One region of the Photorhabdus stackebrandtii genome, then DNA from elsewhere that is predicted to be linked to it. Evidence: predicted binding sites of a transcription regulator. Region 1 holds the regulator's gene; the other holds the start of a gene.
What was found. The regulator PurR, encoded in region 1, represses purine synthesis genes. The targets are predictions, from matches to a motif close to CANGCAAACGTTTGCNTG.

Region 1 (16,812 bases):
CGGCCCGGTAAAAGGTGGAACAACCATTATTGCTTTCGTTGAAGATCCAGACGGTTACAAAATTGAACTTATTGAAAATAAAAATGCCAGCAACGCCCTGGGTAACTCAATCTGATGTTTGATAAAAAAGAGCCAAACGTCCTTAGTGGACGTTTTCGAGGTTATTACCCTGTCGTTATTGATGTTGAAACTGGCGGCTTTAATGCCAAAACAGACGCGTTACTTGAAATTGCCGCCATCACACTGGAGATGGATGATCAAGGTTGGCTGGTGCCCAGTGAATCACTTCATTTCCATATTGAGCCATTTGAGGGAGCAAATCTTGAACCAGCAGCCCTAGAGTTTACCGGCATCGATCCATCAAATCCGCTACGTGGCGCAGTAAGCGAATATGAAGCTTTACACGCTATTTTTAAAATGGTCCGTAAAGGGATAAAAAACAATCATTGCAGCCGGGCCATTATTGTTGCGCACAATGCTAACTTTGATCATAGCTTTGTTATGGCTGGCGCAGAACGCGCCAGACTGAAGCGGAATCCGTTTCATCCATTTGCGACTTTTGATACAGCTGCTTTAGGCGGTCTGGTATTAGGACAAACGATTTTAGCAAAAGCCTGTGCTACAGCCGGGATCCCATTCGACAATACTCAGGCTCACAGCGCCTTATATGATACTGAGCGCACCGCTGAATTATTCTGTGAAATGGTTAATCGCTGGAAACAACTTGGTGGTTGGCCATTAGCAACAGCAGAAGAAGAAAAAACCGGATAGACTTATAGCTAACTATAAGATTAATATAATCAAATTGAAATTTAAGCAATAACAAAAACCCCCATATATCTACATATGGGGAGATAGCACAATAGCCTGTCGCTAATTTAAAAATTATTCTGTTGCGTTTTCGTCTTGAGAGCGATATTTATCAGCGGTCTCTTTAATTAATGTTTGTAGCTCACCTCGTTGATACATTTCAATAATAATATCGCATCCACCTATCAACTCCCCCTCAACCCAAAGCTGAGGAAAAGTTGGCCAATTAGCATATTTTGGCAATTCTGCACGAATATCGGGATTTTGCAAAATATCTACATAAGCAAAACGTTCACCACATGCAGATAAAGCCTGAACAGCCTGTGCAGAAAATCCACAATTTGGTAATTTAGGAGAGCCTTTCATATACAGCAGAATCGGGTTCTCTTTAATTTGGCGCTCAATCTTATCAATAGTCGTCATTTTTATTTCCTTTAAACCAACATCGTCACAATATTGGCGGAGAATACCATTTTCTTTCACTAATATGCATCCTGATATTTTCTTATCCTTGAACAGATGGTCTCTTTTTGACTGTTATATTCAAAGGGCAGATAAGCCATTGAAGCTGCCTGCCCTCTTTCCTTTCAATATAAAACCCAATTTTTACATCACCTAATCAATTCAAAACATCAGGCAAAGATCACGCAAACAGCGGCAAAAATGGCAATCATCACCAACGTGCTCACCGCAGTAAATAAGCCAAGCTTCAAATCGGTATTCATCGATCCCCCTCAGAATAGAAGTCTATAACCACAAATACCATTCAGTTAACATGGTTAATTATCCTTAACATTAAGGAAAAAACATAAAATAGCGATTACCCTGTATTTTATAACATTGATTATTGCTTTCACTTTTGAGCCAGATCAGACAAAATTCAGGATTTATCGCTAATTTATTGCCAGCAGACACCCTAATGTATAAAGATACTGGCAAACAATTAACAAAGAGTTTTAAATTTAGACCAAAAGGTCAGGAGTCTTTCATCTCATGGCAACGATCAAAGATGTGGCTAAACACGCTGGCGTTTCAACCACTACCGTATCCCATGTTATTAATAAAACCCGTTTCGTCGCCGAAGATACCAAGGCCGCCGTTTGGGCTGCTATCAAAGAATTGAGTTATTCACCCAGTGCCGTTGCTCGCAGTCTGAAAGTTAACCATACAAAATCGATCGGATTACTGGCAACATCCAGCGAAGCCCCCTATTTTGCTGAAGTCATTGAAGCCGTTGAAAACAGTTGTTATAGCAAAGGCTATACGCTGATTTTGTGTAACTCACACAATAACATTGATAAACAGAAAGCCTATCTGGCCATGCTGGCACAAAAACGGGTGGATGGATTGCTGGTGATGTGTTCAGAATACCCGGAACAGTTGTTGGGAATGTTGGAAGATTATCGCCATATTCCCATGGTCGTCATGGATTGGGGACAAGCCAGAGGTGATTTCACTGATACTATTATTGATAACGCATTCCACGGCGGTTATCTGGCTGGTCGCTATCTTATTGAGCGTGGTCATCGTGATATTGGTGCGATCCCTGGTCCCTTAGCACGAAACACCGGTGGTGGCCGTCATCAGGGGTTCTTAAAAGCATTAAAAGAAGCCAGTATTCCAATCAGAGAAGAGTGGATTGTTCAAGGGGATTTTGAACCAGAATCGGGCTACAAAGCCATGCATCAAATTCTGAATCAAAAACAGCGTCCGACCGCAGTTTTCTGTGGTGGCGATGTGATGGCAATGGGGGCTATTTGTGCTGCTGATGAATTAGGATTACGCGTCCCACAGGATATTTCTGTGATCGGTTACGACAATATACGCAACGCCCGCTATTTCTCTCCAGCATTGACAACTATCCATCAGCCAAAAGAACGTCTGGGGCAAATGGCATTTTCTATGTTACTGGACAGAATAGTCAGTAAACGTGAAGATGCACAAACTATTGAAGTACATCCACGTTTGGTTGAACGGCGTTCTGTCACAGATGGCCCATTTATCGACTATCGCCGTTAATCCTCCCTATTCATCCTGAAGCCATTCAGCATTAAGAGTTTCACTATCGCCGAGATAACCAAGAAGCCAACTTAATGCCGGAGAATGGCTATTTTGCACCCATGTCAAACAACATGGGCTATCTGGCAAAGGCTGCTCTAATTCCAATGCTTCCAGTTTCTTCTGCCGGATCAGTGGCATTGCCCTATGCTTCGGGACCATTCCCACACATAAACCCTCATTCAGACAAGCCAGACCAGACTCCCAATCAGGTACCACCAGCCTGCGCTGATTATCCAGAGTCCAGGTATCACGCTTCGGTAAATTGCGGGATGTATCCTCAAGACACAAGCTAGGATAAGGTCGCATTTGATCATCAGACAGTAGACCCGTCAGCTGAGTTAAAGCATGACCCGTACTGACGACACACAGCCAGGGCATAAACCCCATATCCCTGAAACTGTACCTTTCCCCTACCGGCGCTACCCGGGTGGCCCCAATTGCAACATCAACCCGGCCATCCACCAGCGCGTCCCATACACCATTGAATACTTCCTGATGAATAAACAGCTCTATATCAGGAAAATGGTGATAAAAATCAAGAATAAGCTGACGACTGCGTTCTGGTTTAACAACCCGGTCAATCGCAATACTGAACTGCCCTCTCCAGCCATTTGCAACCTGTTGGCACTGATGACGCGTGTCAATCATTTTTTTGATAACAGCGCGAGCCTCTTTGATAAAAATACTGCCTGATTCAGTTAATTCCACATCCCGATGACGACGTTCAAACAACGGGACGGCAAGCCACTCTTCCAGCTGCCTTACGGTATAACTGATCGCAGAAGGGACGCGGTGAAGTTCCGTTGCAGCAGCACTAAAACTTCCCGTTCTGGCAACAGCATCCACAACTTCAAGTGAATATTCTGACCACATAATTTTACCTTTCAATTTTTTTCATAGCATTATCCAAATATTACCGTTTCACAAGTAAAAATCACGGCATATAGAATATGTACAAATATTCTTATCTACCTATTCACAGCAAGTTATTTCAATCATGATATCCAAAGAGAGTAATCAAATGAAAAACTCAAGTCAGTTCATGTTCTACCTTGCAGGCTTGAGTATGCTGGGTTATCTGGCTATTGATATGTATCTACCGGCATTCGGCCCTATGCAACAAGAATTGGGCACATCGGCGGGAGCAATCAGTGCCAGCCTGAGCATCTTTCTTGCAGGTTTTGCCTTTGCTCAACTTTTGTGGGGGCCTCTTTCAGATCGCTTTGGAAGAAAGCCTATTATTATCACCGGGTTATCAATGTTTTCTGTTGGCTGTCTGGGTATGCTTTGGATAACAGACGCCACGCAACTTTTAGTTTTGCGTTTTATCCAAGCCATAGGTGTTTGTTCAGCCGCGGTTTCATGGCAAGCATTAGTTATTGATCGTTATGATGCCAACCATACCAAACGCGTTTTTGCCACGATCATGCCCCTGGTCGCACTTTCCCCCGCCCTGGCGCCTTTGATAGGGGCCTGGCTGTTACAACATGGCGGCTGGCGCATCATTTTCCTGGTATTACTGGCAATTACATTATTACTGCTGTTGCCTACTCTATTTCTGCAAGAAAACCGCAAAAAAAAGAGTGAGACTGAAACGCAGAAAAGCCATGTATCTTTCTTTACGTTACTAAAATCGCCGGTGTTCAGTGGCAACGTCCTGATATTTGCATCATGCAGCGCTGGTTTTTTCGCCTGGCTAACAGGTTCACCTTTTATTCTCGGTAATATGGGCTATAGCCCAAACGACATCGGTTTGAGTTACGTGCCACAAACATTAGCCTTTATGGCCGGTGGTTATGGGTGCCGCAGTATCTTGACCAAAATAAGAAGTGAAGTTGTTTTCCCTTATCTGTTGGTTGGCTATGCTGTCAGCATGATTGTGCTGTATTTAATCGCAAAATTCAGCGAACCAACTATGTTCACGATTCTGGTCCCTTTCTGTTTTATGGCCGCTATGAATGGTGCTTCATATCCAATTGCAGTCGCTAATGCTTTATCCGCTTACCCACAAGACAGTGGAAAAGCCGCCGCATTGCAAAACACGCTCCAATTAGGGCTCTGTTTTATTGCCAGCCTGATTGTTTCAGCATTTATTAACAATCCGCTTATATCGACAACCACTGTCATGGCTTCTACCGTTATTCTGATGGCATTAGGATATTTTATACAGTGGAAAAAAAAAGCTGATAGCTGTATTCAATCTGTTGAAAAACATTCCTGATATTAATCAAATCATTACTTCAATAAAGACTGTTAATTATCAATTAATTACAGTCTTTATTTATTAATTGATGAAACAACTTTCCGCTTTTATACTCATACAAGCTCCTTATTATAAATAACCTGAATTTGAGGTTTTCAGGAGCAATGATGGCCCCGATTAAGTTTATGGATTAGTCATTTTTAGGGTTTCTCGCTTTAATTCTTTGCTACTTTTTGCATTTTGCTCCCTCGCATTCTGCTTTGTTAGCTAAAACGAACCCCCCTCAATATTCCATCACCCTAACCTTGGAGAGTATATGAGTTCATCGCACATTGAAAACCAAAAAATCGTCACTAATTTCTGGCAGCGAATTGCCAATGAAATGCTACAAGAAGCAGGGGTTCAGATTAATGGTCACAATCCCTATGATATCCAGGTAAAAAACCCTGATTTCTATAAAAGAGTTTTACAACAGGGTTCAATGGGATTAGGTGAAAGTTATATGGATGGCTGGTGGGATTGTGAGCGGTTAGATATTTTCTTTTATCGCATTTTACGTGCTGGATTAGAAAATAAAATTCCCAGTAATTTCAAAGATACACTGAAAATCGCAATAACCCGCTTACGTAATTTACAAACTCCAAAACGATCATGGATTGTCGGTCATAAACATTATGATTTAGGCAATGATCTTTTTACCCGCATGCTTGACCCTTATATGCAATATTCCTGCGGATATTGGAAACAAGCAGAAACATTAGAACAGGCTCAACTTGATAAATTGAAGCTCATCTGCGAGAAATTAGAACTCTCTCCAGGTATGACTCTGCTGGATATTGGGTGTGGTTGGGGTGGGCTATCAATTTATGCTGCAAAAAACTATGGTGTTTTCGTAACCGGAGTAACCGTTTCGGCTGAACAACAGAAATACGCACAGAAACAATGTGCAGATCTGGACGTAAACATTATTCTAAAAGACTATCGGGATTTACATCAGCAATTTGACAGAATTGTTTCTGTTGGTATGTTTGAACACGTCGGGCCTAAAAATTATTTGACCTACTTCGACGTTGTTCAAAGAAACCTGAAACCTGATGGTTTATTCCTGCTACACACCATCGGCTCCAACAAAAGCAAAGTCAGCGCTGACCCGTGGATCAGCAAATATATTTTTCCTAATGGCTGCGTGCCTTCTCTTGAACAAATAGCACACACCAGCAAAAGCCGTTTTGTTATGGAAGATTGGCATAATTTTGGTGCCGATTATGATCGCACACTGATGGCCTGGCATGAAAGATTTATTGCCCGTTGGCCGGAGATACAAGATAACTATAGTCCAACATTTAAACGCATGTTTAGCTATTACCTGAATGCCAGTGCAGGTGCATTTCGTGCGCGCGATATTCAATTATGGCAAATCATGTTCAGCCCAAAAGGTATTGAAGGCGGGTTACGGGTAGCCCGGTAATTAACCAAAAGCTACAGTAGGTTCCCACTGTAGCTTATAAATGTATTTTTCACTAACGAAAAGAACCAACATAGCCATTATCAAAAAAGGTCGTTTGATCAAATGCTATTTTTCCACCAGAAAATATCAAATCTAAATGATGACTTCCCTTTACACCACCTCCCAAGCCAAGATGTAAACCAGGATGACGTTCTTCAAAACCCGCATTTCTGCCGTAAAGTGCTTTCACTCCCGTATTGGTGCCAATACCAAATTCTTCAACGATTCGATTTCCGTGATTATGGTTTAGATATAAATTAAAATCTCTATTAAATTCCACATTATCACAATCAAACCCAATGATTTCACCCTCTTTTATATTTATCGTCATCATATCATTGACAACTCCATATTTTATGGCGAATGGCGCAGTACTCAAAAAAGTGCCACTAAAACTAACCCTACCGCTAAGGTTCTTTATATGACTCGCAATTTCCCCAGGAATAACATCAAGATTTCCATTACCATCAATGGATGTCCACTGATGGTCTCTATCCAAATAACCTACAATTGAGCTTCCTTGATTATCTGTATATTGAATCTTCTGTGATCGGCTTGATAGTTCAATCAATTTTTTGTTTCTTTCTGTTATTGATGTTTGTGATTCGCTGAATGCCTCAATAAAATGAGGGCCATAATCTTTAAACAGTACTGATTTCTTCCACGATTCAGTAATAAATTTTCTTATTTTGATTAAATATTCTGGCCCTTGTGGAGATGCGTTCTTTAATGTTGATGATGCGTAAAGAAAAATAAATAAATCGCAATCGGATATTTTTTGTTTTACATCGTCTGCTGATGTTTCTTCTAAAAAAGCGAAATCAGATTTTACATTAAAATTCTTTTTGTACCCATGCAACTTTTGTGCAATATCGCTATGCTCAGTATCAGATCCAATAAATATCTTTATACATTCACCATGTCTTACTTTATCCGAAATTGCAGGGTGATATGATAAACAACGATACATATTTTCAAAACTTTTATCCATGAGAGCAATCCTATTTATCTTTAAGTAAGGGGAAACCCCCTTACTTAAATTATAGAGAACCACTAAGGGCTCTATTATAGGGAACCATTAAGGCCAAAGTGCTGTACCGAAAGGTACAACAGCTTGTGCATTCATCATTTCAACAGCATCATCATGTGTAGGTTCTTCAAGCCATTCATCTAACTCAATCGCGTTTTCCATAAGATAGTCTCAAAAATATAATTGTAAGGTTAACCTGCACTTTACGAAAAAGCACATTAACACAATAGTAACAATGATAACCATATTAAGTAACACAATACGCAAGATACTGAGATGTAAATCACAAAAGGATTATTAACAGGCTCAGCGAGCCTTGTTGGTATACAAGTTAATTTTGTTCGGAAGCGACAAGAAAACCCTCCTATCGCTTCTTATTTATTGATTATTCGCCAATAACAGTGACTGGAGGCTGAAAGATAACTTGTTCCCGCTCTTTCTGAGCAAGGACGCGCTCCACTGTATCGACAAGCGCCTGAGTCTGTGAATCAATCTCAATATTCACTTTATGACCAAGACGTTTTTTGCCCAATGTTGTACGCTCCAGTGTTTCAGGAATAAGGTGGACACAAAAACGATTATTCACTACATCACCAATCGTCAGGCTAATCCCATCAATGCCGATAAACCCTTTATGAAGAATATATTTCATCAATTGCTTATTGTGGACCCGGAACCATATTTGATGATTATTTTCTGAAGTGAAAATTTTAGCTATCTCAGCAACAGTAATAATATGGCCGGACATCAAATGCCCACCAATTTCATCACCAAATTTAGCGGCCCGCTCCAGATTTACATAATCCCCTACCTGTAAATCACCAAGATTGGTCAAGCGTAAAGTTTCTTTCATTAAATCGAAACTGATCTCATCGCCTTCTATTTTGGTTACCGTCAGACAACAACCGTTATTAGCAACCGATGCTCCTGTTTCAATGCCTCGCAATAATTCAACCGGAAATTTAACGATATGAGTTCGAAAGTTGTTTTTTTCATCAATAGCAACTAATGGTGCTTTTCCCTGCACGATACCAGTGAACATAGGAGAACCTCTTAATGACCATGTAAAATTATTAGTTAGTTTATATCAAGTTGCCACTTATAAATACCATCTGAACATTTGAATATAAACTCAGCATTATTGTTGGCTAATATAGTATTAAACAGATACAATATCCCAGTTAGTAAACGGTTGATTTTTCAAAAATCGTTTCTTATATGCAGGAGTTTTCCTTAATATTTTTTACTTTCAAAAAGGTGTAATACGTGCAGAAGTATTTAAAAGAAGCGCGTAGTCTGCTTGCTCTGGGGATCCCCGTCATTATTGCCCAATTCTCACAAACTGCAATGGGGGTTGTGGATACAGTTATGGCAGGTAGCGTCAGTGCAACAGAAATGTCCGCGGTTGCTGTTGGTACCTCTATCTGGCTGCCAGTGATTTTATTTGGTTACGGCTTACTATTAGCTTTGACACCAATCATTGCACAAATGAATGGTTCTGGTCGCAGAAACCTGATTGCCAGTCAAACTCAGCAAGGATTTTGGTTAGCGACTTTCCTCTCAATTATAATTATTGTTATTCTATACAACAGCAAATTTCTTATTGACAGGCAACACAATATAGACCCGCTTTTGGCAGAAAAAGCGGTTGGATTTACCCACGCAATAATGTGGGGTGCGCCGGGCTATCTGTTTTATCAGGTACTCCGTAATCAATGTGAAGGTTTATCGAAAACCAAACCGGGAATGATCATTGGTTTTTTAGGGTTATTAATTAACATTCCGATTAACTACGTACTCATTTACGGTAAATTCGGTGCTCCCGCGATGGGTGGTATTGGCTGCGGTGTCGCTACTGCCAGTGTTTACTGGGCCATGTTCCTGTCAATGCGCTGGTATGTGAAACATTCATCATCACAAAAGGATATCCGCCCTAAACATCGTTTTGCGGCACCTGAATGGCATACCTTGAAACGCATTTCGGCCCTTGGTTTGCCTATTGCTATGGCCGTGTTTTTTGAAATTACGCTGTTTGCGATAGTGGCATTATTGGTCACCCCTTTAGGCATTACCGCGGTTGCCGGGCACCAGATTGCACTGAATTTCAGTTCATTGATGTTTATGTTCCCAATATCTTTAGCCGCAGCAACCACTATCCGCATTGGCTACAACCTGGGGAAAAAATCTACCGAAAATGCCCGGATATCAGCTTATGCCGGTCTTGCCGTCGGTTTGATGTTTGCCTGCTTAACCGCAGCCTTTACTGCCATTCTGCGCGAGCCGATTGCCTTGATGTATAACGACAATCCTGACGTTATCATCATGGCGTCAAATCTGATGCTGTTTGCCGCTTTTTACCAACTGTCTGATGCCATACAGGTGGTGGGCTCCGGTGTTTTACGTGGCTATAAAGATACGCGCTCGATCTTCTATATCACTTTCATCGCCTACTGGATACTGGGGCTGCCAAGTGGTTACATTCTGGGATTAACCGATTATGTTGTACCTGCTATGGGGCCACAAGGGTTCTGGATCGGCTTTATTATTGGCCTGACCGCATCAGCAGTGATGATATCCTGCCGCATTTTGTGGACACAAAAACAATCAGACGAGGTAGTTCTGCAACGCTCAAGCCACTGATTTGCTTTCCCTAAAACCGGGGACGAATATTTAACTGACGGAATAAACGACAAATTCGCTGTAACAGATGCAAATACGAACAGTTGAACAACAATTTGTATTATTCCCCTTGCCAGAAGGCTAACTCGCCGTTAATATTCGTCCCCGTTGTCACCAATGCAATTTAGATTGCGTCCGTAGCTCAGTTGGTTAGAGCACCACCTTGACATGGTGGGGGTCGGTGGTTCGAGTCCACTCGGACGCACCAAATTGCTTGATTGATAGTCCTCTCTTTTTAGTGCGTCCGTAGCTCAGTTGGTTAGAGCACCACCTTGACATGGTGGGGGTCGGTGGTTCGAGTCCACTCGGACGCACCAAATCTCTGAAATCATTCTTTTGTTCTGAAATAATCAATTGATTTTTCATCAGAAAATTGAGCAATAAATTATAATCCCTGCTGTTATTTGCGTTATTTCTTCGTCCTAACGTTATAATTAATTCATATAATCATTTTTTGATTCATTTCACAGAAATAAGTCTCTATAATACGGCCCAATTTATAGTTGAATGGTTTCAGCACATTAATTTACTGAATGCTGAAAAATGACAGATTGATAGTATGCATAAGTTCACATAATTACATGTGCCTGAATTCACACACAAAACACTGCATGTCTTCCCCGTCACCTGTTCTTAATGATGTTGCGCAACATTCAGCACCCGATGGTATCTGCGCAAACCATGAAAGTTGGTGGTTCACTATTTTATCCATTAAAACCCGTAGATAGATTGTCATGAAAAAAACCAAAATTGTTTGTACTATCGGACCAAAAACAGAATCCGAAGAAAAACTGACCGAACTGTTGAATGCAGGCATGAATGTTATGCGCCTCAACTTTTCGCACGGAGACTATGAAGAGCACGGCCAGCGTATTCAAAATATCCGTTCAGTTATGACTAAGACAGGCAAACCGGCAGCTATCCTGCTGGATACTAAAGGCCCTGAAATTCGAACCATGAAGCTGGAAGGTGGCAATGATGTTTCCCTGACTGCTGGTCAGACTTTCACTTTTACCACCGACACGACCGTTATTGGTAATAAAGACCGTGTTGCTGTAACTTACAGTGGTTTCCCTGCGGATCTGGCTCCAGGTAACACAATCCTGGTTGATGACGGCTTGATCGGCATGAGAGTTAAAAAAGTCACTCAGTCAGAAGTCATTTGTCAGGTTTTGAACAACGGTGATTTGGGCGAAAATAAAGGGGTTAACCTGCCTGGGATATCTATCAGCCTGCCAGCCCTGGCAGAAAAAGATAAACAAGATTTAGTCTTTGGTTGCCAACAAGGTGTTGATTTCGTCGCTGCTTCTTTCATCCGTAAACGCTCTGACGTTCTGGAAATCCGCGAACATTTGAAAGCGCACGGTGGGGAAAAGATTCAAATCATCTCTAAGATTGAAAATCAGGAAGGTCTGAACAACTTTGATGAGATCCTGGAAGCTTCTGATGGGATCATGGTTGCCCGTGGCGACCTCGGTGTTGAAATCCCGGTAGAAGAAGTTATCTTCGCCCAGAAGATGATGATTCAAAAATGCAACATGGCCCGCAAAGTTGTTATCACTGCAACTCAAATGCTCGATTCCATGATCAAAAACCCACGCCCTACCCGTGCTGAAGCCGGCGACGTAGCTAACGCCATTTTGGATGGTACTGATGCAGTTATGCTTTCCGGTGAAAGTGCAAAAGGCAAATATCCAGTAGAAGCGGTGACTATCATGGCAACGATTTGTGAGCGCACAGATCGTGTCATGCCAAGCCGCATTGAAGCTGTCAATTGCCGCAAATTGCGCGTGACCGAAGCAGTATGCCGTGGCGCCGTTGAAACAGCTGAAAAACTGGAAGCCCCCCTGATTGTAGTCGCAACCTATGGCGGTAAATCTGCTAAATCTATCCGTAAGTACTTCCCAGGCGCATCTATTCTGGCATTAACCACTAATGAAGTGACTGCACGCCAATTGCTATTAGTTAAAGGTGTTTCTACTCAAATCGTTAAAGAAATCGCATCTACCGACGATTTCTACCGCATCGGTAAAGAAGCAGCACTGGTCAGTGGGCTGGCGAAAAAAGGTGAAATTGTGGTTATGGTATCTGGCGCTCTAGTACCAAGTGGTACAACCAATACATCGTCTGTCCACGTTCTTTAATTTGATATGTAGCTTTATTTCTGAAATACCGCAAACATGGCGGTGTTTCAGACCCTGCTAATCCGATACCACCCCAGCCAGATCACCAAAGTTCGGTATCAAGCGGATCTAAAACCAAATAAAGACTCGGTAGTCAGTGGTAGATTCTTTTAACAAGTGCATATAAAAATCAAGTCTTTTTTATCAACTAGCACAATATTCCTAATGACAAATGAATATGAAAGTCGATTTAGGAAGACAAATTACATAATATTTAAACAACATATAAACAAAAGGTAGATTCACATAAATAAGTGGTCATCAACCATAGGTCGCTTTCAGAAACAGCAAACTTTAAACATCAATTCTTTCTATATGCCACCAGTACCCTAATAATAACGCCATTTTCTATCCCTCTTGATCAGAAAATGGCTTAACCACGATGATGTTCCCCAGCATTACGTCATTTGCGGCAAACTCACTTTGCATGTTATCGACATCTCTGTCTTAATCATGGTTCATCAAAAGCTTTACCTACTTCGTTTAAATTCTGGAACTCATTTGTTGTTCCGGCCGCTTTTGCCTGAATCGAGCACAAAATATCCTGACGACTAAAAATCGAAGCTTGTAAAAGTGCTGTTTGTTGTAATGATTCGTCAACACCATGATCACGACTGTAAAGCATGGCTCGTTTAACCCCGTTAATAGCAACCGGAGGCCTATCCGCTATACGTCGGGCAGTCGCTAAAGCCCCCTCAATCAATGTCTCCACAGAAGGGAAGATCTTTACCACAAGTCCTAAATCATAAGCCTGAGCAGCATTCAGTGTATCCCCTGTAAGTGCAAGATAGCGGGCCATGCCGCCAGGGATCAGATGTTGCAGACGCTGAAGGATACCTAAGTCAGCCATCATACCGATATTGGTTTCCTCTATACGAAACTTCGCATTTTCAGAAGCAAAACAAAAATCACATGCAGCAATTAAATCAAATCCTGCACCAAGACATGCTCCTTGTACTGCGGCAATGACCGGGAAGCGGGCACGTTCCAATACACTTATCGCCTCCTGCATCTGTAATAAGCTAAACTGCATAGCTTCCCGCTCATTAGGATTAGTCGTATGAGTTTCTTTGCTGGAGGCGAAAATTTGCAAGTCAAGCCCACCACAGAATGCACTGCCTTGCGCAGAGATTACCATTGCCCGAACCTCTCCTGAGCGACTGAATTGCTCTATTGCCTCCGGAAATAGTTTCCAGAACGCCAGTGCCAGACTGTTTGCCTTTTCAGGGCGACTGAGCTGCAAATGAGCGACCCCGTTGTTAACGGTGATGTTAAAATACTCGTTGGATTGATCAATTAGCATAGAAGACTCCTCTTACCAGTTTGAATTTGAGCCTAGGATTCAACCTGAGTATTGTCAAGAGGCTTATCTACAATAAGATTCAGTTAACAAATTTGTTTTAAGCGAAACCCTAAATTTATGTATGCGAAATGTCTCCATGTAAGACACGTCCCTATGAATCAATAGACGCAAGATGGCTTTGATGTGGTGTTTTTTATTTATAAGAATTTTTAACTAAAATTATTTCGGAGAATATCATCCCCTTATGGAATAGGATTTCTTTGATTAAAATGTTACGCAATGGTTTTGTTTTTTTAGATTCAGATGAAAATTACCCGCCCACTAAAGAGAAAATTTGAAATAATTGGTTTTCATGATAAAAATTTATTCTCTTTCTAAAAAACTTTGTGTAATACTTATATGGCTACTTGGAGATTAACTTAAATCTAGAGGGTATTATAATGAATCGTACTAAAATTGTACTGGGTGCAGTAGTTCTGGCTTCTACTCTGTTGGCTGGTTGTTCAAGCACTGCTAAAGTTGACCAACTGTCTTCTGACGTTCAGACTCTGAATGCAAAAGTTGATCAACTGAGCAATGACGTGAATGCAGTACGTACTGACATTCAAGCCGCTAAAGACGATGCAGCTCGTGCAAATCAGCGTCTGGATAATCAAGTTCGTTCCTACAAAAAATAATTTTTTGTAATAAAGTACAAAAATGGCGCACAGTCTATCTGTGCGCTGTTTTTTTATCATGAAGTTCTGTCAGAAAAATATCCGCTGACCTCTCCCTGTTTGCAATAAAATATTAATTTTCCCGATAGATTGGCCCAGGCTGATATAATGACGGTAATTTAAACGATTCAGATATACCTTCATTTACTTCTTGTTCTGCATCTTTAGCATCGTCTTTCATCGGCACTCTATTTTCTTCCCGCAGATCCTGTTGTGTTTCAGGCTGTGTATTTTCACTTACCAGCACCGGCATACCAGAACGGCGTACAATAGCTTGTTCAACAATATTTTTATCTGTCTTGCTATCGTCAATGAACTTGTTCAAACCGGCTGATCGGACAATTTGTAATGTCTGTGGATCATCTTCCTCTTTTTTAGATAGCGGCTGATGGACTTCAATATAACGTTTACCATCTGGCTCAACAGAATACTTAACGGCTTCATTGATAATCTGTACTCTGGTTCCACGGGAAACTGTGTTAAACACAGCTTCAATATCATCAGGACGCAGACGAATACAACCCGAACTCACCCGCATACCAATGCCAAAATCAGCATTAGTGCCATGAATCAAATATTCTCCACGCCCAGCAGCTAAACGCAACGCAAATGCCCCCATTGGGTTTTCCGGGCCCGCAGGAATAACCGCAGGTAAGATAATCCCCTGTTCAGCATAATGCTTACGGATATTCTTAGTCGGCGTCCAGGTTGGATCTTTAATTAGCTGGCTTACCGATGTTGTCATCACTGGCGTATTACGACCAAGCTGTCCAATACCAATGGGATAAACGATGACTTTGTTTTTTCCTTTAGGGAAATAGTAAAGTCTGAGTTCAGCAAGGTTAATCACAATCCCTTGCCTCGGTGTATCAGGCAATAGCATTTGTGATGGAATAATCAGTTCAGAACCCGGAGCAGGCAAATAAGGATCGGTACCGGGGTTAGCTTCCAGCATTGCCAGTAATCCAATTTTATATTCGGCAGCAATGGCCTCCAGAGAACGTCCGTCATCTGGTACAACAAATGTCGTATTTTCGCCAATTAAACGACTATTGGTAGGTGGCAAGGTATATTCTGTAGCACTGACTGTATTAGTCAACGCACTTAACAATAACATGCCGATAAACGTTAAAACTCGTTTCATGCTTGCTTCCTGGAATGACTTCTGAATGTTATCGGATAAATTAAACGCAAAAGGTTGAAGCCTTATTCACCTTTCACGGCCGTGTATATTATCAGCCGCGAAAGAAACACGTAAGACTGCCATTTAAACCATTTTACTTGCCGCATTGCGAATGGCATATATCATCGCATGTAGCCCCTGTGTCCGTGATGGTGTTAAATGTTGCTCCAGAGAAAGTTTTGCAAAATATTCAGTCACATCCAAATCCAGAATTTCCTGAGGCGTCTTATCCTGAAAAAGAATAAAAACCATCGCAACCAGCCCTTTCACGATAGCGGCATCACTGTCACCAACAAACTCCACTTTGTTTTGGTCATTCTTCTTCAGCAAAATCCACACCTGACTCTGACAACCGGCGATTAAATGCTCAGGTTGACGTTGTTCGTCAGTCAGTGGGGACAACCTCGCCCCCAGTTCAATCATATAGAGATATTTTTCTTCCCAGTTTTGGCAGCGGGAAAAATTACGTAACAATCTATTTTGGTCGGGCAAACTTGCCATGACGTTTTCCTTTATCACTCTTTCGATCTGTAACCATCTCAACCAAGCAGTTTTTCTATCCGCTGCAATGCAGCAACAAGAGCATCAATCTCTTCTTGTGTAGTATAAATCGCCAGTGACGCCCTGCACATACTGGGAACATGATAATGTTCCATCAGCGGAAGTGCGCAATGATGCCCGGTACGAATCGCGATGCCATACTGATCAAGGAAACTTCCCACATCATAAGCATGATGACGGCCAAGGTTGAACGCAATAACCCCCTGACGTTGCTCAGGACCATATAATTTCAGTGACCTGACCTCTTTCAGCCGAGTCATCGCATAATCCATCAGCGCCTGTTCATGTTGCTGAATTTCATCCAGCCCCAGTGAAGTGACATAATCAACCGCAGCGCCAAGGCCAATAATTCCCGCTATATTCGGCGTCCCCGCTTCAAACCGCCATGGTGATCCCGCATAGGTTATCCCTTTTTGCAGGCTGACGTGTTTGATCATTGCTCCGCCACCTTCCCAAGGTGGCATGGCTTCCAGAAGGGATTTACGCCCATAAAGCACGCCAATTCCTGTTGGTCCGTATAATTTATGGCTGGAAAAAACATAGAAATCGCACCCCAGATCCTGCACATCAACTTTC
Region 2 (16,812 bases), on a different contig from region 1:
TCCAGCTATTGTTGATCAACAACCCACCGATGGTGGCAAACCTGTTGCCATTTTTGAATCTGGCGCCATTTTGACTTATCTGGCAGAGAAAACGGGTAAGTTACTCAGCAAAGATATGCGTGAACGTATTCAAAGCCTGCAATGGCTGTTTTGGCAAATTGGCGGCTTTGGCCCAATGCTGGGACAAAATCACCATTTTAGTCACTTTGCGCCTGAGAAAGTCCCTTACGCGATTAATCGTTATCAAGAAGAAACACAACGCTTATATAAAGTTCTGAATACTCAATTGGAAAAAACATCCTATCTGGGTGGTCAGGAATACAGTATCGCTGATATCTCAACTTATCCGTGGGTTCGTGCCTATGAGCGTCAAAATATTGATCTGAGCGATTATCCAGCAGTGCAAAAATGGTTTGATACGATTAGCCAACGCTACGCTACCCAAATAGCCTACAGTAAAGCTTGATACCTGTCTGCGGGGTAACTATTTCCCCGCAAAACTTAATCCGGCTAACAGATGACTGTATTTTAAATCATCAGCTTTGATATCCCTGCTATAGTTTCTATATAAACTTAAGTTATAGGAGTGGCATATGCGTATTTTAATCACCGGAGGAACAGGCTTGATTGGTAGCCGTCTGGTTTTCCAGCTTCTTTCCCTATCCCATTCCATCACCATTCTGAGCCGCTCACCACAAAAAGTGTATTCTCTGTTCAGTAAACAAGCTGAATGCTGGACCACTCTGAAAGATAAAACGGACCTCAATGATTTTGATGCCGTTATTAATCTTGCTGGCGAACCCATAGCAAATAAACCTTGGACTTCCGCGCAAAAAGAAAAGCTGTGCCAGAGCCGCTGGACATTGACAGAACAACTCAGCAAGTTAATTAATGCCAGTCAGACACCACCAGAAGTCTTTATTTCCGGCTCTGCGGTGGGCTATTACGGCGATCAGAATCAAGCAGTTGTGACAGAACATGAGCCACCCAATGATGAATTTACTCATCAACTCTGCAAACGATGGGAACAACTTGCATTACAAGCTGCCAGTGATAAAACCCGTGTTTGTCTTTTGCGTACCGGCGTTGTATTGGCAAAAAACGGTGGAGCACTGAAAAAAATGTTACCGCTTTTCCGTCTTGGGCTTGGTGGCCCTATGGGTAGCGGAAAGCAGTATCTGCCCTGGATCCATATTGATGATATGGTAAATGGTATCTATTACCTGTTGAGGACGCCCGGTTTGAGTGGTCCTTTTAATATCACCGCCCCTTATCCGGTGCATAATGATCAGTTTGCCGCAACACTCGGAGAAGTATTGAACCGCCCTGCAATTATTCGCATACCTGCTTTTGTGCTGAAATTACTCATGGGAGAAGCTGCGGCATTGGTACTGGGAGGACAGCAGGCAATACCGCATAAACTGGAACAAGCTGGTTTTGGCTTCCGCTATTTTCAGCTAAAAGAAGCTTTTGAAGACCTGCTACACACTAAATCTCAACACCTTTAGCGCCTTGCCAACGGGTAAATAGATCATGAGGTAGCTCGATATCAAACTGATCGAGCACCCGATTAACCGTCTGGTCAATAATATCCTGAATCTGTTCAGGCCGATGATAAAATGCAGGCACTGGCGGCATAATCACCGCCCCTATTTCTGCCGCCTGAGTCATCAACCTGAGATGCCCCAAATGCAATGGCGTTTCTCTCACACCAAGCACCAGCTTACGGCTTTCTTTCAATACAACATCGGCCGCTCTGGTCACTAACCCATCGGTATAGCTGTGAACAATACCTGAAAGGGTTTTCATTGAACACGGCAAAATGACCATACCCGAAGTTTTGAACGAACCAGAAGAGATAGCAGCGGCGATATCTCTGTGGTCATACACGACATCAGCCAGCGCCTGCACATCCCGTAAACTATAATCTGTTTCAAGCGCCAGTGTCTGGCGAGCGGACTGACTGATAACCAGATGTGTTTCTACGCCTTCAACTGGCTGTAAAACTTGCAGTAGCCTGACGCCATAAATAGCCCCACTTGCTCCTGTAAGCCCCACGATCAATCTTTTCATTTTTTCCTCGTACTGACACTGGGCAGCGATTTTAAATCTGAAGGTCATCAACCTTCATTATAGATATCCAGGTTTTCGATTTCGTTCTGATTATTCAATGTCATTTCATCGTCTTTACGCAGATTTTCCAGGTAATAGAGATAAGTCTGGTCAATGTCTTTGGTGACATAAATGCCATTGAATACTGAACATTCAAACTCTTCAATATCGGGGTTTTCTTCACGAACGGCATCAATCAGATCCGTTAAATCTTGGAATATCAACGCATCTGCACCAATAAGCTGACGAATTTCATCAACTTCACGTCCATGAGCGATCAATTCATTTGCATTTGGCATATCAATGCCATAAACATTCGGGAAACGCACTTCGGGGGCCGCAGAAGCAAAATAAACCCTCTTCGCTCCCGCTTCACGAGCCATTTCAACAATTTGTTCTGATGTTGTACCACGAACAATAGAATCATCCACCAACAGCACATTTTTATCGCGGAATTCCGCACGATTAGCATTCAGTTTACGGCGGACTGATTTCCGGCGCTCCTGTTGACCCGGCATAATAAATGTCCGACCAACATAACGGTTTTTCACAAACCCCTGACGGTAGGGTTTACCCAGTATACGGGCAATTTCCAGCGCAATATCGCAGGAAGTTTCAGGAATAGGAATAACCACATCAATATGCAGGTCTTCCCATTCACGGGCAATTTTCGTCCCCAGCTTATGCCCCATCCGCACACGGGCGTTATAAACCGAAACCTTATCAATAAAGGAGTCTGGACGGGCAAAATAGACAAATTCAAACAAACAAGGAGTCAGAGAAGGATTTTCAGCACACTGGCGGGTAAATAACTGACCTTTCTCAGTGATATAAACCGCTTCACCCGATGCAACATCCCGCAGGAATTCAAAACCCAGTGTATCCAATGCAACACTTTCAGAAGCGACCATATATTCATTACGGCCATCATTCAGGGTACGCTTGCCTAACACCAACGGACGTATACCATGTGGATCACGGAAAGCAACTAACCCATGACCGATAATCATCGCAATACAGGCATAAGCACCACGAACCTGTTTATGCATTGCCGCTATCGCGGCAAAAATATTGTCAGGTTCCAACGGATAATACTGGAAACGATCCAATTCATTAGCAAAAATATTGAGCAAAATCTCGGAATCTGACGTGGTATTCACATGGCGACGGGCATTTTCAAACAACATTCTTTTTAATTCATGCGCATTCGTCAAATTACCATTGTGTGTCAATGTAATACCAAATGGAGAGTTCACATAAAACGGCTGGGCTTCCGATGCACTGGAGCTGCCCGCAGTCGGATAGCGAACATGACCAATCCCAATCGTTCCCTGTAAACGCAGCATATGCCGGGTTTCAAACACATCTCTCACTAAACCATTGGCTTTGCGTAAACGAAACCCATTGTTACCATCAATAGTAGCAATGCCAGCAGCATCTTGCCCACGGTGCTGAAGCACCGTCAACGCATCATAAATCGACTGGTTAACCGGTGTAAAACCGACGATACCAACAATACCGCACATGTAGTTTTTCCTCATCAGCCAAGCGGAGAGGTATATTTCTCCGGCAGGAAACTTGACGCATTTTGCAGGTAGTCAAAGAACCACCTGATGATATGACTGAACTGTGGGATCAATTGTGACTGCTTCCAGTCATCACTTTGAGACAATGGTGTGAATGTATCCAGAAAAAACAGAATAGCAGCAACAATCAGCACACCACGTAATGCCCCAAAGCAGACCCCGAGTACCCGATCAGTACCAGATAATCCTGTCCGTTGCACAAGAGAACCTATCACATAGTTCACCACAGAACCGACAATCAACGTCGCAATAAACAGAAGCGCAATGGCGATTCCGTTACGCACCAGCTCATCTTCAAAACGGGTAAAATAGACCGCTAAGTAAGAGTAGAAGTGGCTTGCCACAAAGAAAGCACATCCCCAGGTGACCAGTGACAACGCCTCACGAATAAACCCACGAATCAGGCTAACCAATGCCGAGAAACCAATAATGGCAATAATAACGTAATCAATCCAAACCATATTTTAATTCCAAAATAGACGCCCCGGCATCCGTTTCAGACGCATTTTAACAGAAAACGAAAACGTTTGCGTAGCAGATTTCCTATTCCGCCGAAAATAATTAGCGGCGATACAGGAAACGCATTATCGCCGCAGTCACTTAATATTTACGACTTGATTTCATCACAGTTACCTCATTCGTCACATAGGCATCGTCAGCTTTATTACGGCCTATAACTTCTTACCTGCCCTTGTAATCCTGTCAGACTTTTCAGTTCTGATAATGCCGAATCGAGTTGTTGTTTAGAAGCATTCGGACCGACATATATCCTGGTTAACTGCCCATTCACCGGAGATGAAGGTACCGTATAGACCTGATAACCCGACAAACGCAGTCTGGCAACGATTTCATCCACCTTTCCCGCGTTTTTCAAGGCACCCAGTTGTACGATATATGCTTGTCCTTGCGGTGCTTTTTCAACTGGTTTAACCTCAGGCTTCGGTTCCGGTTTAATCTCTGGTTTAGCCGGCACTGTCTGCTTAATGTCCGGTTTTTGTTCAGGCTTAATCTGTGGTTGAGGTTTGACTTCTGGCTGAACAGCAGGAGGTGCTATCAGTGCGGTCGACGATGGAGCTGTCACCAATGGTATTTCTGGCTGCTCCAGTGTTTCCGGCAGCAATGCCTCTGTCTCATCTTCCAGAGGCATTGATAATATTGGCGAATTAAGGGGAGGAATAGATTCAATTTCTTGCTCATCCCCAGGCTTCGGAACCAGGGGAATTGATGCAAACTTATCTTCGTTATATTTCTTGTTGCCGTCCAACAATGCAGGCAGCACAATAACACCCAGTGCAACCAATACAATTGTGCCGACCAAACGATTTTGAAATTTACTTGCCACTTCGCTTCTCCCTGTCCAGAGCCTCCATGACATGCGCTACTGTGTGAAATGAACCACAAACGACAACAATATCCTGTTCATCAGCGTCTGCCATTGCCTGATACCAGGCATTTTCCACATCAGTAAATACCCGTGGCTGTTCAAGATGCTCAGCCAATATCTGTGCATCTGCACCACGCAATTCAGTCAACGGAGCGCAATACCACTCATTAATTTGCTGTGACAGGCAAGCCAGTGTGCCGGCAATATCTTTATCGCCAAGCATACCCACTACACCCAGAATTTTGCTGCCCGGTTGACGGGGCAACAGGGCTAATTTCTGTACCAAATAAGCCGCGGCATGTGGGTTATGCGCCACATCCAGAATCAACAACGGCTTTTCATGAACTATTTGGAAACGCCCAGGCAACTGCGCATTTTGCAGCCCCTGATGGATGGCATTTTCATTAATAGCCTGGCTGACTTTATCTCCCTGTCGTAACAGGCAACAAATAACACCCATTGCGGTTGCAGCATTCATCAGAGGAACATTTGGCAAAGGCAGATGACTAAATAGCCTATCATCAGATTGCCAATGCCAATCTTTCTCCTGTTGAGAAAATCGCCAGTCAATACCACAGCGGAACAACTTGGCCCCCAATTCATCGGCGACTTCTGCAATAGAAGATGGCATATCCGGCTCACCAACCACGGCAAAACGATCTTTGCGGAAAATACCCGCTTTCTCACGACCAATATGTTCGCGATCAGCCCCCAACCAATCAATATGATCGAGTGCAATACTGGTAACGGCTGCAATATCGGCATCCACAATATTAGTCGCATCCAGCCGTCCACCTAAACCGACTTCTAAGATGACGACATCCAGACAAGCTTCTTTAAACAGTTGCAGAGCCGCTAATGTGCCATACTCAAAATAGGTCAGTGAAATACCACCACGACGGGATTCAATCTCCGCAAATACACGACAGAATTCCTGTTCAGGTAACTCTTTACCCTGAATACGAACTCTTTCAGTATAACGTACAAGATGCGGAGAGCTGTAAACCCCCACTCTCAGCCCAGCCGCCAGCAGAACAGATTCAATAGTGCAACAGGTGGTGCCTTTACCATTAGTGCCGGATACAGTTATCACCTTAGGTGCAGGATTAACCAGATCCAAGGTTCGAGCTAATTTACCTACACGCTCAAGCCCCATATCAATAGCTTTAGTATGCAGATTTTCAAGATAAGAAAGCCACGTCGTCAGTGACGACGTGGCTTGAAGGATTTGTAAAGTATCAGACATCTTCTTTATTAGTATTTATTTGAATATCCGCCTCAACATCAACGGGTTCTGCCACAAATTCAGCAACAATGGGTTTAGTACCGGGTTGCGGCTGATAAGTCAGTTTAGAAAGCAAACTGGCAAGTGTGTCTCGTATTTCAGGACGACGAACAATCATGTCAATCGCCCCCTTTTCCAGCAAAAACTCACTGCGTTGGAAACCTGGCGGCAATTTCTCGCGTACTGTCTGCTCAATAACACGTGGGCCAGCAAAGCCAATCAATGCATTCGGTTCAGCAATATTGATATCGCCCAACATTGCCAAACTCGCTGAAACACCGCCCATTGTCGGGTCAGTCATCACTGAGATATAAGGCAAACCACGCTCCTGCATTTTTGCCAAAGCAGCACTGGTTTTCGCCATCTGCATCAATGACATCAGCGCTTCTTGCATACGGGCGCCACCACTCGAAGAAAAACAGACCAGAGGACAATTGTCTTCCAGCGCCTGTTCTACCGCACGAACAAAACGGGCACCAACAACAGAAGCCATTGACCCCGCCATAAACGCAAATTCAAAAGCAGCGGCAACAACCGGCATACCATTTAACGTGCCTTTCATCACGATCAGTGCATCTTTCTCTTCAGTTTGCTTTTGTGCTGCCGATATGCGGTCTTTATACTTTTTAGAATCGCGGAATTTCAGAATATCTTTCGGCTCTAATTCCTCCCCTAATTCAGTTTTTGTTCCTTCATCAAGGAGAGTCTCCAGCCGAGTACGCGCCGAAATACGCATGTGATGATCACATTTAGGACAAACTTCAAGATTGCGCTCTAACTCAGCACGGTAGAGCACCTGACTGCAACTATCACATTTAGTCCAAACCCCTTCTGGGATATTTGCCTTACGACTTTGGATAATGTTGCTTTTATTAAGAATTTTTTCAATCCAGCTCATTGAATGATCTTTCCGTCTGAATCTGGCTTATGCCAGTTTTGTTATGTGTGCCATTAAACCACAATGCTATGACAGTGTGGATAAAAAACTGCTCAAACCTGTTACGGGTTATTGGTTTTCTGTTTCATCGCCGCACGACGGTGACGCCAGATTTCAATCACTCCGGGCAGGATTGAGATAAAGATGATAGCAACAATCAACAGTTTCAAATTCTGTTGTACCATTGACATATCACCGAATATATAACCAGCATAGGTGAATAACAGTACCCAAACCAGTGCGCCAATCACGTTATAAGCCGCAAAATGACGATAAGACATTTTCCCCATACCTGCAACGAATGGTGCAAATGTTCTGATAATGGGTACAAATCGCGCTAAAATAATGGCCTTCCCACCATGTTTTTCATAAAACTCATGTGTTTTATCCAGATAACTCCGGCGGAAAATTTTCGAATCCGGGTTGGTAAATAATCTTTCACCAAAGACACGACCAATAGCATAGTTCACCGCATCGCCAATAATGGCCGCAATAATCATCAATACCACCATGATATGCACATTCAGATCATTTGAATCCAAAGCCGCTAAAGCACCCGCAACAAATAGAAGCGAATCTCCCGGCAGAAATGGAGTCACCACTAATCCTGTTTCACAAAACAGAATCAGGAACAGAATGCCATACACCCAATGACCATATTGTGCGACAAGTTCAGCTAAATGAATGTCAACATGGAGAATGAAATCAATAATAAATTTAGCAAAATCAACGAAATGTGTCAGATATTCCATAATATTCCCCGTGATACCAAAACATCCTTGTCGGCAACCAAAATGTTAAATCAGATCATCTGCCAGAAACAGAGGCCCCATAACCGATCCCGGCAAACCAAACTGCGCTGGATAATCAACGGCAACCAGATATAATCCTGCCGCTTTGGCCGTCGCAGCGGCTTTCGTCCGGTCTTTTACCGCAAGCAATTGAGCCATCCAGTTAATATCCTGATTCCCACAACCAATTTCCATCAGGCTACCGACAATATTACGCACCATATGATGCACAAAAGCGTTGGCTTTAATATCTATTACGACGTAATACCCGTAACGGTTGACATTAATATGCATCACATTACGCCAGGGTGTTTTGGATTGGCATTGAACCGCACGGAAAGAGGTAAAATCATTTTCCCCCAACAAACACTGCGCGGCCTGATGCATCCGCTTTTCATCCAATGGATAATGAAAATGTGTCACGCCACAGGCCAGTACTGCCGGACGATAACGATGATTAAAAATAATATAACGATATCGCCGGGCAGTCGCGCTGAAACGGGCATGGAAATCCTCATTCACGGTTTTTACCCAACGAACAGCAATATCCGGTGGTAAATGTGCGTTCACTCCCATTGTCCACGCCGCATCCTTGCGCTGCACAGACGTTTCAAAATGAACGACTTGCCCTGTTGCATGTACTCCAGCATCGGTCCGGCCGGCACAAAATACCGATATGGGTTCATTAGCGACTTTTGATAACGCTTCCTCAAGACACCCCTGAACACTTTTCACTTCCTGCTGGCGCTGCCAACCATAATACCGGCTGCCATCGTACTCAATGCCCAATGCAATTTTCATTTTTGAACCTGGCACAGATGCTGTTTGTTCTGTACCAAACATCAGTAAAATTGCTCCTGAATCAGTTTTTCCGCAGTCTCAACCGCCATCAGCGCACCACCAAACCGAATATTGTCGGCTACAGACCAGAATTGTAATACTTCCGGCATACCATAATCATTGCGCAGACAGCCAATACTCAGCAAATCATTACCAGATGCATCTGTCACCTGGGTCGGATAATCGCCTTCCGCTGAAACGTTAATATCAACCATCCGCTCTAATTCTTCACGGGCCTCTTCCACACCAACCGGACGCAATGTTTCCAAATGGACTACCTGAGCATTACCATAAAAAACAGAAGACTGAACGCAACTCACTGAAATTGGCAATCCTTCATCTTGTAAAACTTTGCGTATCTGATCTACAACGCGGCGCTCTTCACCCACTGAACCTTCAGCATCTGTCAGCAGCGGCAAAAGATTAAACGCCAGTTGTTTGCTAAAACGACCCGGTTCTGGTGGGATACCATTAAGTAAACGAGCGCTCTGCCCGGCCAATTCATCAACCGCCGCTTTGCCATGAACGGAAACAGAGAGCAAATTGGTCAAATGTAAGCGTGCAATTCCTGCGGCATCAACCAACGGTTTAATCGCTGTCAGCACCTGACTGGTCATACAATCTGCCAAAGCGACAATATTACGGTTACGATAATCCGCCAACGCATGAGGATTCACACCCGGGACAACCAAGGGAACATCCGGCTCCATAGCAAACAATCCGCTGCTATCAAGCACCAAACAACCTGCTTCTGCCGCTTGTTCAGCATACTGTGCCGTGGCTTCTATTCCGGCGACAAAAAAAGCGAGTTGTATTTGTGACCAGTCAAAATCAACGACATCACGGACAATTAACGTTTTGCCATTAAAACGCAAGTTTTCACCGGCACTATGTTCACTGGCAAGAGGATACAGTTCACCAACGGGAAACTGACGCTCCTGTAATAACGCCAGTATCGCTTCACCTACCGCACCTGTCGCACCCAACAGGGCAATATTCCATCCTTCCGACATGTTGGTTTTCTCCACCTTATCTTTCTGACATGCAGATATATGCCTGCACGGATTACATCAGTTCTGTACTGAAACCAAGAGCGGCTAACAACTTAGCACTCTCTCTGTTATCACAACACACGGTCAGGGATGACCATTCCCGGCGTTCCAGATAATTTTTACGCAGAAGATCAAATTGTCCTTTCTGACCGGCAACCTGCCGTAACGGGGTATCATCACGGCGCACATCATACACTAAATGTATCAGTCGCTTTAATGTGCTTTGAGTCACATTTCCATGCAGAGTAACCCGGCTGAAATCAGGCTCAGGCAACAGCTCAGATAAGGCAACTTTACGGGGTTGATCAAGGAATCCACAATAAGCCTCAAATACCTGTGTAGTGCCGCGTGCCTTACCTTCGAGGGTATAACCCGCGATATGCGGAGTACCTATATCGACTAATTCCAGCAATGGCAGGGATAAATCAGGTTCTGGTTCCCAAACATCCAGCACAACACTGAGTTTTTTACCACGCGTCAACTCGGCAAGCAGGGCCTGATTATCAACAACTTCACCCCGGCTGGCGTTAATCAATATGCGGTTATCCGGCAAAGCCGACAATAGTTCAGCATCCGCCAGATGAAGTGTTTTATATGGACCTGATTTATTCAGTGGCGTATGGAATGTCAGAATATCCGCCTCTTTGACCAGTTTTTCCAATGGCCAAAATTCACCGGCATCACCTCTTTCAGCTCTTGGTGGATCACATAAGAGTGTCCGTATGCCAAGGGTAGATAACCGTTCTGCCAGCCGGCTACCAACATTACCGACGCCAATGATTCCGACAACTTTATCTTTAAGTTCAAAATTATCACGTTCAGCCAGTAACATTAATGCTGAGAAAACATATTCAACCACAGCAATGGCATTGCATCCCGGCGCAGCAGAAAACCCGATTCCTGTCTGAGATAACCACTGTTGATCCACATGGTCCGTACCCGCCGTTGCCGTACCGATAAATTTTATTGTGCTACCTTTCAGCAATTCTTCATTAATTTTAGTCACCGAGCGGACCATAAACGCATCCACGTTATCCAGTGCCCCTTCCGGCACCGGGCGTCCCGAAATAGTTTGTACATCCCCTAACTGCTGAAACAGTTGTTCAGCATAAGGCATATTTTCATCAACCAGAATCTTCACTTCATTCCATCCTGTGGCATAAAACGGACGTAGCCGGCTATTTTGCCATTTAATCGTAATAAAACCCATCACGACGGTTTCTTTTATTGTTAGCCTTTTCTGAAACGCTCCGGTGTCGTACCCGCCAGTTGCTGAAACATCGCAATAAAAGCAGAAGATGAGCTGTAACCTACATCAAACGCGACTTCATTAACGGTTTTCCCTTGTTCCAGCAAAGAAATAGCATGGATAAACCGCAGCCGTTGCCGCCACTCACTAAATGATATGCCTAATTCTTGCCGGCAACGCCGTGACAAAGTACGTTCTGAGGTATAACGCTGTTTTGCCCATTGTGCCAATGACGTATTATCAGCCGGATTGCGTTCAAGTTCCTGTAATATCGGTGCTAAAAGTTTATCTTTAGATAAAGGCAGATAGGTATGCTGAACAGGAGACTGAATGAGTTGATCAATCAGCACTTGAGCCAGCCGTAAATCCTGTTCTGTTTCCGGTATTTTTAATTTACGTTCAAAACAATCAGCCATAATCGTATTGAATATTGAGCTAAGACGAATAATACAAGGAGCATCCGGCAATAATTTCCCCCACTCAGGAGAGATATCTATTGCCCTGAATCTCATGGATTTTCTACTATATCCCGAATGCTCTATTCCTTCCGGTATCCAGACACAGAATTGCGTCGGCGCTAAGAAATGTTGTCCCCCAGCATTCATTGCCATTACACCACAGACGACATAAATAAGTTGCCCGAATGGATGGGTATGACGTAAACACTCGGTGTCCGCACTGAATAATTCGCTACGAAAAGAAATACTCGCCGGAATATCCATATACTTTACAGGGATATGAAGTTTTTCTGCCATATTGTCTCAATTGCCTTATCCATTGTCTGATTATCGTTATATATAATAAATCAGACACCATTAGACTAAACACTCATTTTTATCTCAATGCGACTCATCTATATGAATATGATTTTCCCGCTTCTGGCAGTCCTGATTTGGTCAATTAATGCCGTGGTGAGTAAAGCCTCCGCTACAGCAATTGATCCAGCTGCAATCTCTTTTTATCGCTGGTTCCTGGCCTTTCTCGCATTAACTCCCTTTGTTGTGCTGCCTGTTATTCGCCAATGGAAAACAATCTGTCAATATTGGTGGAAGTTATTAATTCTTGGTGCACTTGGTATGGTACTTTACCAAAGCCTGGCCTATTACGCTGCACACAGTATCAGTGCAACATTTATGGGAATTTTTAGCTCATTGATTCCTCTTTTGACTGTTGTCATCAGTATATTTGTTTTACGTGTTGTCCCCACTGTTGGTATTGCTCTTGGTACTGTGCTATCGCTGTTTGGTTTAGTCTGGTTAGTCAGTACCGGTGATCCCATGTCATTGTTGCAACACGGTTTAGGCCGCGGTGAATTAATGATGTTGATTGCTTCCACCTCCTACGCACTCTATGGCGTATTAACCAAACACTGGTCTATTCCATTGCCAAACTGGCAATCCCTGTATGTGCAGATTACTTTTGGTGTCCTGTTATTACTGCCAAATTTCTTGTTGACCGACGATGTTCAATTGAATGCCAACAATATCTCGTTAGTCTTATTCGCCGGTATTCCCGCCTCTATCCTTGCCCCTTATTTATGGATACAAGGTGTCATAAAACTTGGTGCTAATACTACTGCCATATTTATGAATTTGACGCCAATATTTACAACGATTATCGCTATTCTGGTTCTGCACGAAAAAATTCACAGTTACCATCTGATCGGTGGCGGCATAACACTATTAGGTGTCGTACTGGCACAACAATTACGTGCTCCTCTTTTTGGCCGTAAAACAGAAAAACCGCAGAAAACTAATCATCAGAAAGCCTGAAAGGAATTCTTACTAATAAGCCGCCTAGTGTTTCACTGGGCAGTAATTGTGGATGAGTACCATGATAAAGACTAATGTCTTTTACCAGAGCTAATCCCAGCCCTGCCCCTTCATGCCCCGCAGCATTATCAAGACGATTAAAAGCCATCAGTGACAAATTGACTTCTTCTTCAGCAATCCCCGGCCCACTGTCATCCACTTCCAAATAACAATATGTCTTACAAGGGCTGAGAATAATTCTGGAAGTCACCATTCCGCCCTCCGGCGTATATTTAATTGCATTGTCTAATAAGTTGGCGCACATTTCTGTCAGTAATACAGGTTCGCCTTTTATCCACTGAGTATTTTCTCCTTCATAACCCAAATCAATATATTTACTTTCAGCCTGTTGCAAACGAGAAAAACATGCCTGTTGCAACAATTCGACTAAATTGACCGGCTTATAATCTTGAACCGCTTCCTTTTCATGCGCTTTTAAACGAGAGAGTTGTAATAAACGGTCTGTCAGAGAAATCGTATTATCCAACGTGCTATCAATGGCCCGTAAACTCTCTTTCCATTGTTCAGGATCTTGGCTGGCAAGCGCGACCGCTACCTGGGTTTTTAATACCGTTAACGGTGTTCTGAGTTGATGAGAAGCATCCGCACTGAATCTTTTCTGCCGACTAACCATCAGTTTCAACCGCTCTATATAGCGATTAAGTGCATGTAATAACGGAGAAAGTTCTGACCACGGCAACATATCCGGTAACGGAGTCAGATCATTAGCGGGGCGACGAACCATGACACCAGAAAGTTTATGTAGTGGTTTGAGTAATTGTTTCAACAGAAAATAAGCCAGAATCAGCGTCAGCCCGACAACGGCTCCCTGACTCAGCAAAGAAGATATTAATAATTGTTGCGCAAGGTAATGACGGGAAGCCACTGTTTCAGCAACCAGTATTAACGCCATTCCCATCATTCCACCTTCATTGATCGGCTGATAAAATGCAGCAACCCGAATAGGCTGCCCATGATATTCCGCATCATAAAAATAGACCAACGCAGTGTATAAATTGGAACGCGGTGTATATCCAGGTATCAATGGCAAATCGTCATAACCAGAAATTGTTTTCCCTTCAGGAGATAACACCTGATAGAACAGCCGATCATTCATATTTCGCTCAAAACTATCCAGAACCACATAAGGCACATCAACAATTAACTGCTTATTCTTAACTGTCAACCGTTCTGCCACGGTTCGGGCTGATGCCAGTAAAGTACGATCATAAGCCAATGTAGCCGCATTTTTTGCACTGAAATAATGGGTATAAACAGATAGACCGCCTAACAAAAACAGCGGAACGCCAAAAAACAAGAGTAACTGATGAAACAGTGACTTCGGCACTTTGAATAATTTCATCCGTTCTGGCACTCCAGACGATAACCTAATCCCCGTAATGTACTGATCCCTACACTGCTACCTGATAGTTTTTTCCGAACCCGATGTACATAAAGTTCAATACTTTGTGGATTCGCCTCATCTGACAGTGCAAATACTTGTTCAAAGAGCTGTTGTTTAGAAACCGGCCTTCCCCGACGATGGAACAGTGTTGTCAAAACAGAGAGTTCCCGCGGTGTCAAAGCCAGTGGCTCATCGCCCAAAATAAAATAACCTTCATCCTGATAAACCAGGGAGCCAAATGTCGGAGTCTCCTGAGAAATATTTGCACTACGCCGAAGTAATGCCCGGATACGCGCTTCTAATTCCTGTAAATCAAAAGGTTTAGTCAAATAATCATCAGCGCCAGAATTAAGCCCTTTGACCCGATCAGAAACATCAGCCTTAGCCGTCAATAATAATACCGGCAGATTTTGTCCCCGCTTACGCAAACGAACTAACAGAGAAAGGCCATCCAACCTTGGCAAAGAAACATCCAGAATCAACAATGCATAATTTTCTGTCTGCAATAATTGATCGGCAACGATGCCATCACTGGCAACATCTACAGCAAACCCTGCACTACTCAGTGCTTTTTGCAGCCAATGCAATAATTCAGGGTGGTCTTCCACTAATAATAAGCGCATATTTTAAATATCTAATCGATTAATATAATTACAAACATAACTATTTTCCCAATTTATATTACTGCTTGTAATATTCTGAAAAATAGTCGGACATTTAGAATCTATCTTACTTAACCCATTTTATTTACCGTTCAGCGCCATTCATTCCAGAATATAGGTGCTATAATTAACATAACTCAGTCCAACGAGTGATTTTTTGCGATTATTCAGATCGCAAAAACCAGATTAAGTTCCTTTCGAGTGATCTACTGTTTTGAAACGCTATTTAAGCCAGAAAAGCGAAATAATCCCTCATATAGGAGAAGTCACATGCCACACATTGAGCCAGATGAAACACAAGAATGTACCATTTGTTTAGAAAATAACGACAAGCCCTTTTACCAACTCAGTTGTAATCACGGCAGCCCCGAAAGCCATCCAATGCACACGGAATGTTTAAAGCAATTCTTCCAATCTCAAGTTGACTCAAATAGTGTCCCTGGAATAGCTTACGTGACATGCCCTTGCTGCCGACAAAATCCAGCACCACTTAACATCGATGAAATTATGCGCTCCTAGCAATCAATTAAATTAAGTATGAAGATGTAAAGCCATTAAACAGCCGCCCATAATGCGGCTGTTTCGATTAGGATTTTTGCTTTATATCTTCATCCACATTAGGTGCAAGTTACGGCTATTTTTACCAAAAACCACACCACCTTCGAACAATTTCTCTTTGAGCTGCCTAACACCAAACAAAGCAACATCAGCACCACGAGAAACTTACAACAAACCAAAACAAAAAAGAAAGTCTGTTGCCATTTGTTAACTCATTAATGCGAAACGCTACGCAAATTAAGCGATTGAAATCACATATCAACAACTTTTCTTGTTAATGAAAGGTAAATGAAAGGTTTTGTTATTATCAATTAAGTCAACCAGATCTGTTTTATGGTGGCTATATCTTACACGGGTATCAATGGAACAACTAAATGAAAACTATAATAATCAAAATGTTAGCGGCAACCGTTTTACTATTTAGCGCAAGCAGTGTTTTTGCTGCCGACGCACCTGGCAGAACTGAATGTATTGCCCCGGCAAAACCGGGTGGCGGGTTTGATCTGACTTGCAAGCTGGTACAGGTTTCGTTACTGGATACGAAAGAGATTAGTAAACCTATGCGTGTCACCTTTATGCCCGGCGGTGTTGGTGCTGTCGCTTACAACGCTATCGTGGCACAGCGGCCTGCTGAGGCGGGAACTATCGTTGCCTTTTCCGGTGGCTCTTTGCTCAATTTGTCTCAAGGAAAATTTGGCCGCTACAACGTTAATGATGTTCGCTGGCTGGCAAGTGTTGGCACTGATTTTGGCATGATTGCTGTCCGTGCTGATTCTCCTTATAAGACCTTGAATGATTTGATGAATGCTTTCAAAGATAATCCCACCAGCATTGTGTTTGGTGCCGGCGCTTCTATCGGCAGTCAAGACTGGATGAAAACAGCACTGCTGGCAAAAGAGGTTGGTATTGATCCTCACAAAATGCGTTATGTCGCTTTTGAGGGAGGTGGTGAACCTGTCACTGCTCTGCTGGGTAATCATATTCAGGCTGTCTCCGGCGATCTGAGCGAGATGGTGCCTTACCTGAATGGAGACAAAATCCGTGTTTTGGCTGTTTATGCCGATAAACGGCTGGAAGGTGATTTAGCCAATATCCCTACTGCCAAAGAGCAAGGCTATGACCTGGTATGGCCGATTATCC

Region 2: cvpA (colicin V production protein) is a predicted target of PurR. The motif match lies at 4,215-4,232, and genes of this name have one in related genera.

The regions. Positions count from the first base shown of each region.
Region 1 is NZ_PUJV01000003.1:34,711-51,522, reverse strand. Features, by position in the region: gene gloA (lactoylglutathione lyase) at 1-115, shown strand, start outside; gene rnt (ribonuclease T) at 115-771, shown strand; gene C5470_RS03325 (Grx4 family monothiol glutaredoxin) at 886-1,233, opposite strand; gene purR (HTH-type transcriptional repressor PurR) at 1,804-2,829, shown strand; gene punR (DNA-binding transcriptional activator PunR) at 2,836-3,744, opposite strand; gene punC (purine nucleoside transporter PunC) at 3,893-5,092, shown strand; gene cfa (cyclopropane fatty acyl phospholipid synthase) at 5,391-6,542, shown strand; gene C5470_RS03300 (CgnE/CgnB domain-containing protein) at 6,595-7,572, opposite strand; gene C5470_RS03295 (riboflavin synthase subunit alpha) at 7,997-8,653, opposite strand; gene C5470_RS03290 (MATE family efflux transporter) at 8,878-10,251, shown strand; tRNA gene C5470_RS03285 (tRNA-Val) at 10,422-10,498, shown strand; tRNA gene C5470_RS03280 (tRNA-Val) at 10,531-10,607, shown strand; gene pykF (pyruvate kinase PykF) at 11,025-12,434, shown strand; gene C5470_RS03270 (enoyl-CoA hydratase-related protein) at 12,925-13,776, opposite strand; gene C5470_RS03265 (major outer membrane lipoprotein) at 14,217-14,453, shown strand; gene C5470_RS03260 (L,D-transpeptidase family protein) at 14,566-15,636, opposite strand; gene sufE (cysteine desulfuration protein SufE) at 15,760-16,176, opposite strand; gene sufS (cysteine desulfurase SufS) at 16,215-16,812, opposite strand, start outside.
Region 2 is NZ_PUJV01000018.1:59,620-76,431, reverse strand. Features, by position in the region: gene C5470_RS15120 (glutathione binding-like protein) at 1-466, shown strand, start outside; gene C5470_RS15115 (TIGR01777 family oxidoreductase) at 594-1,508, shown strand; gene C5470_RS15110 (UbiX family flavin prenyltransferase) at 1,489-2,073, opposite strand; gene purF (amidophosphoribosyltransferase) at 2,121-3,638, opposite strand; gene cvpA (colicin V production protein) at 3,653-4,159, opposite strand; gene dedD (cell division protein DedD) at 4,363-5,040, opposite strand; gene folC (bifunctional tetrahydrofolate synthase/dihydrofolate synthase) at 5,030-6,328, opposite strand; gene accD (acetyl-CoA carboxylase, carboxyltransferase subunit beta) at 6,321-7,265, opposite strand; gene C5470_RS15080 (DedA family protein) at 7,367-8,056, opposite strand; gene truA (tRNA pseudouridine(38-40) synthase TruA) at 8,102-8,896, opposite strand; gene C5470_RS15070 (aspartate-semialdehyde dehydrogenase) at 8,938-9,948, opposite strand; gene pdxB (4-phosphoerythronate dehydrogenase PdxB) at 10,001-11,128, opposite strand; gene C5470_RS15060 (helix-turn-helix domain-containing protein) at 11,218-11,991, opposite strand; gene C5470_RS15055 (DMT family transporter) at 12,094-13,008, shown strand; gene C5470_RS15050 (sensor histidine kinase) at 12,989-14,410, opposite strand; gene tctD (transcriptional regulator TctD) at 14,407-15,075, opposite strand; gene C5470_RS15035 (Bug family tripartite tricarboxylate transporter substrate binding protein) at 16,047-16,812, shown strand, end outside.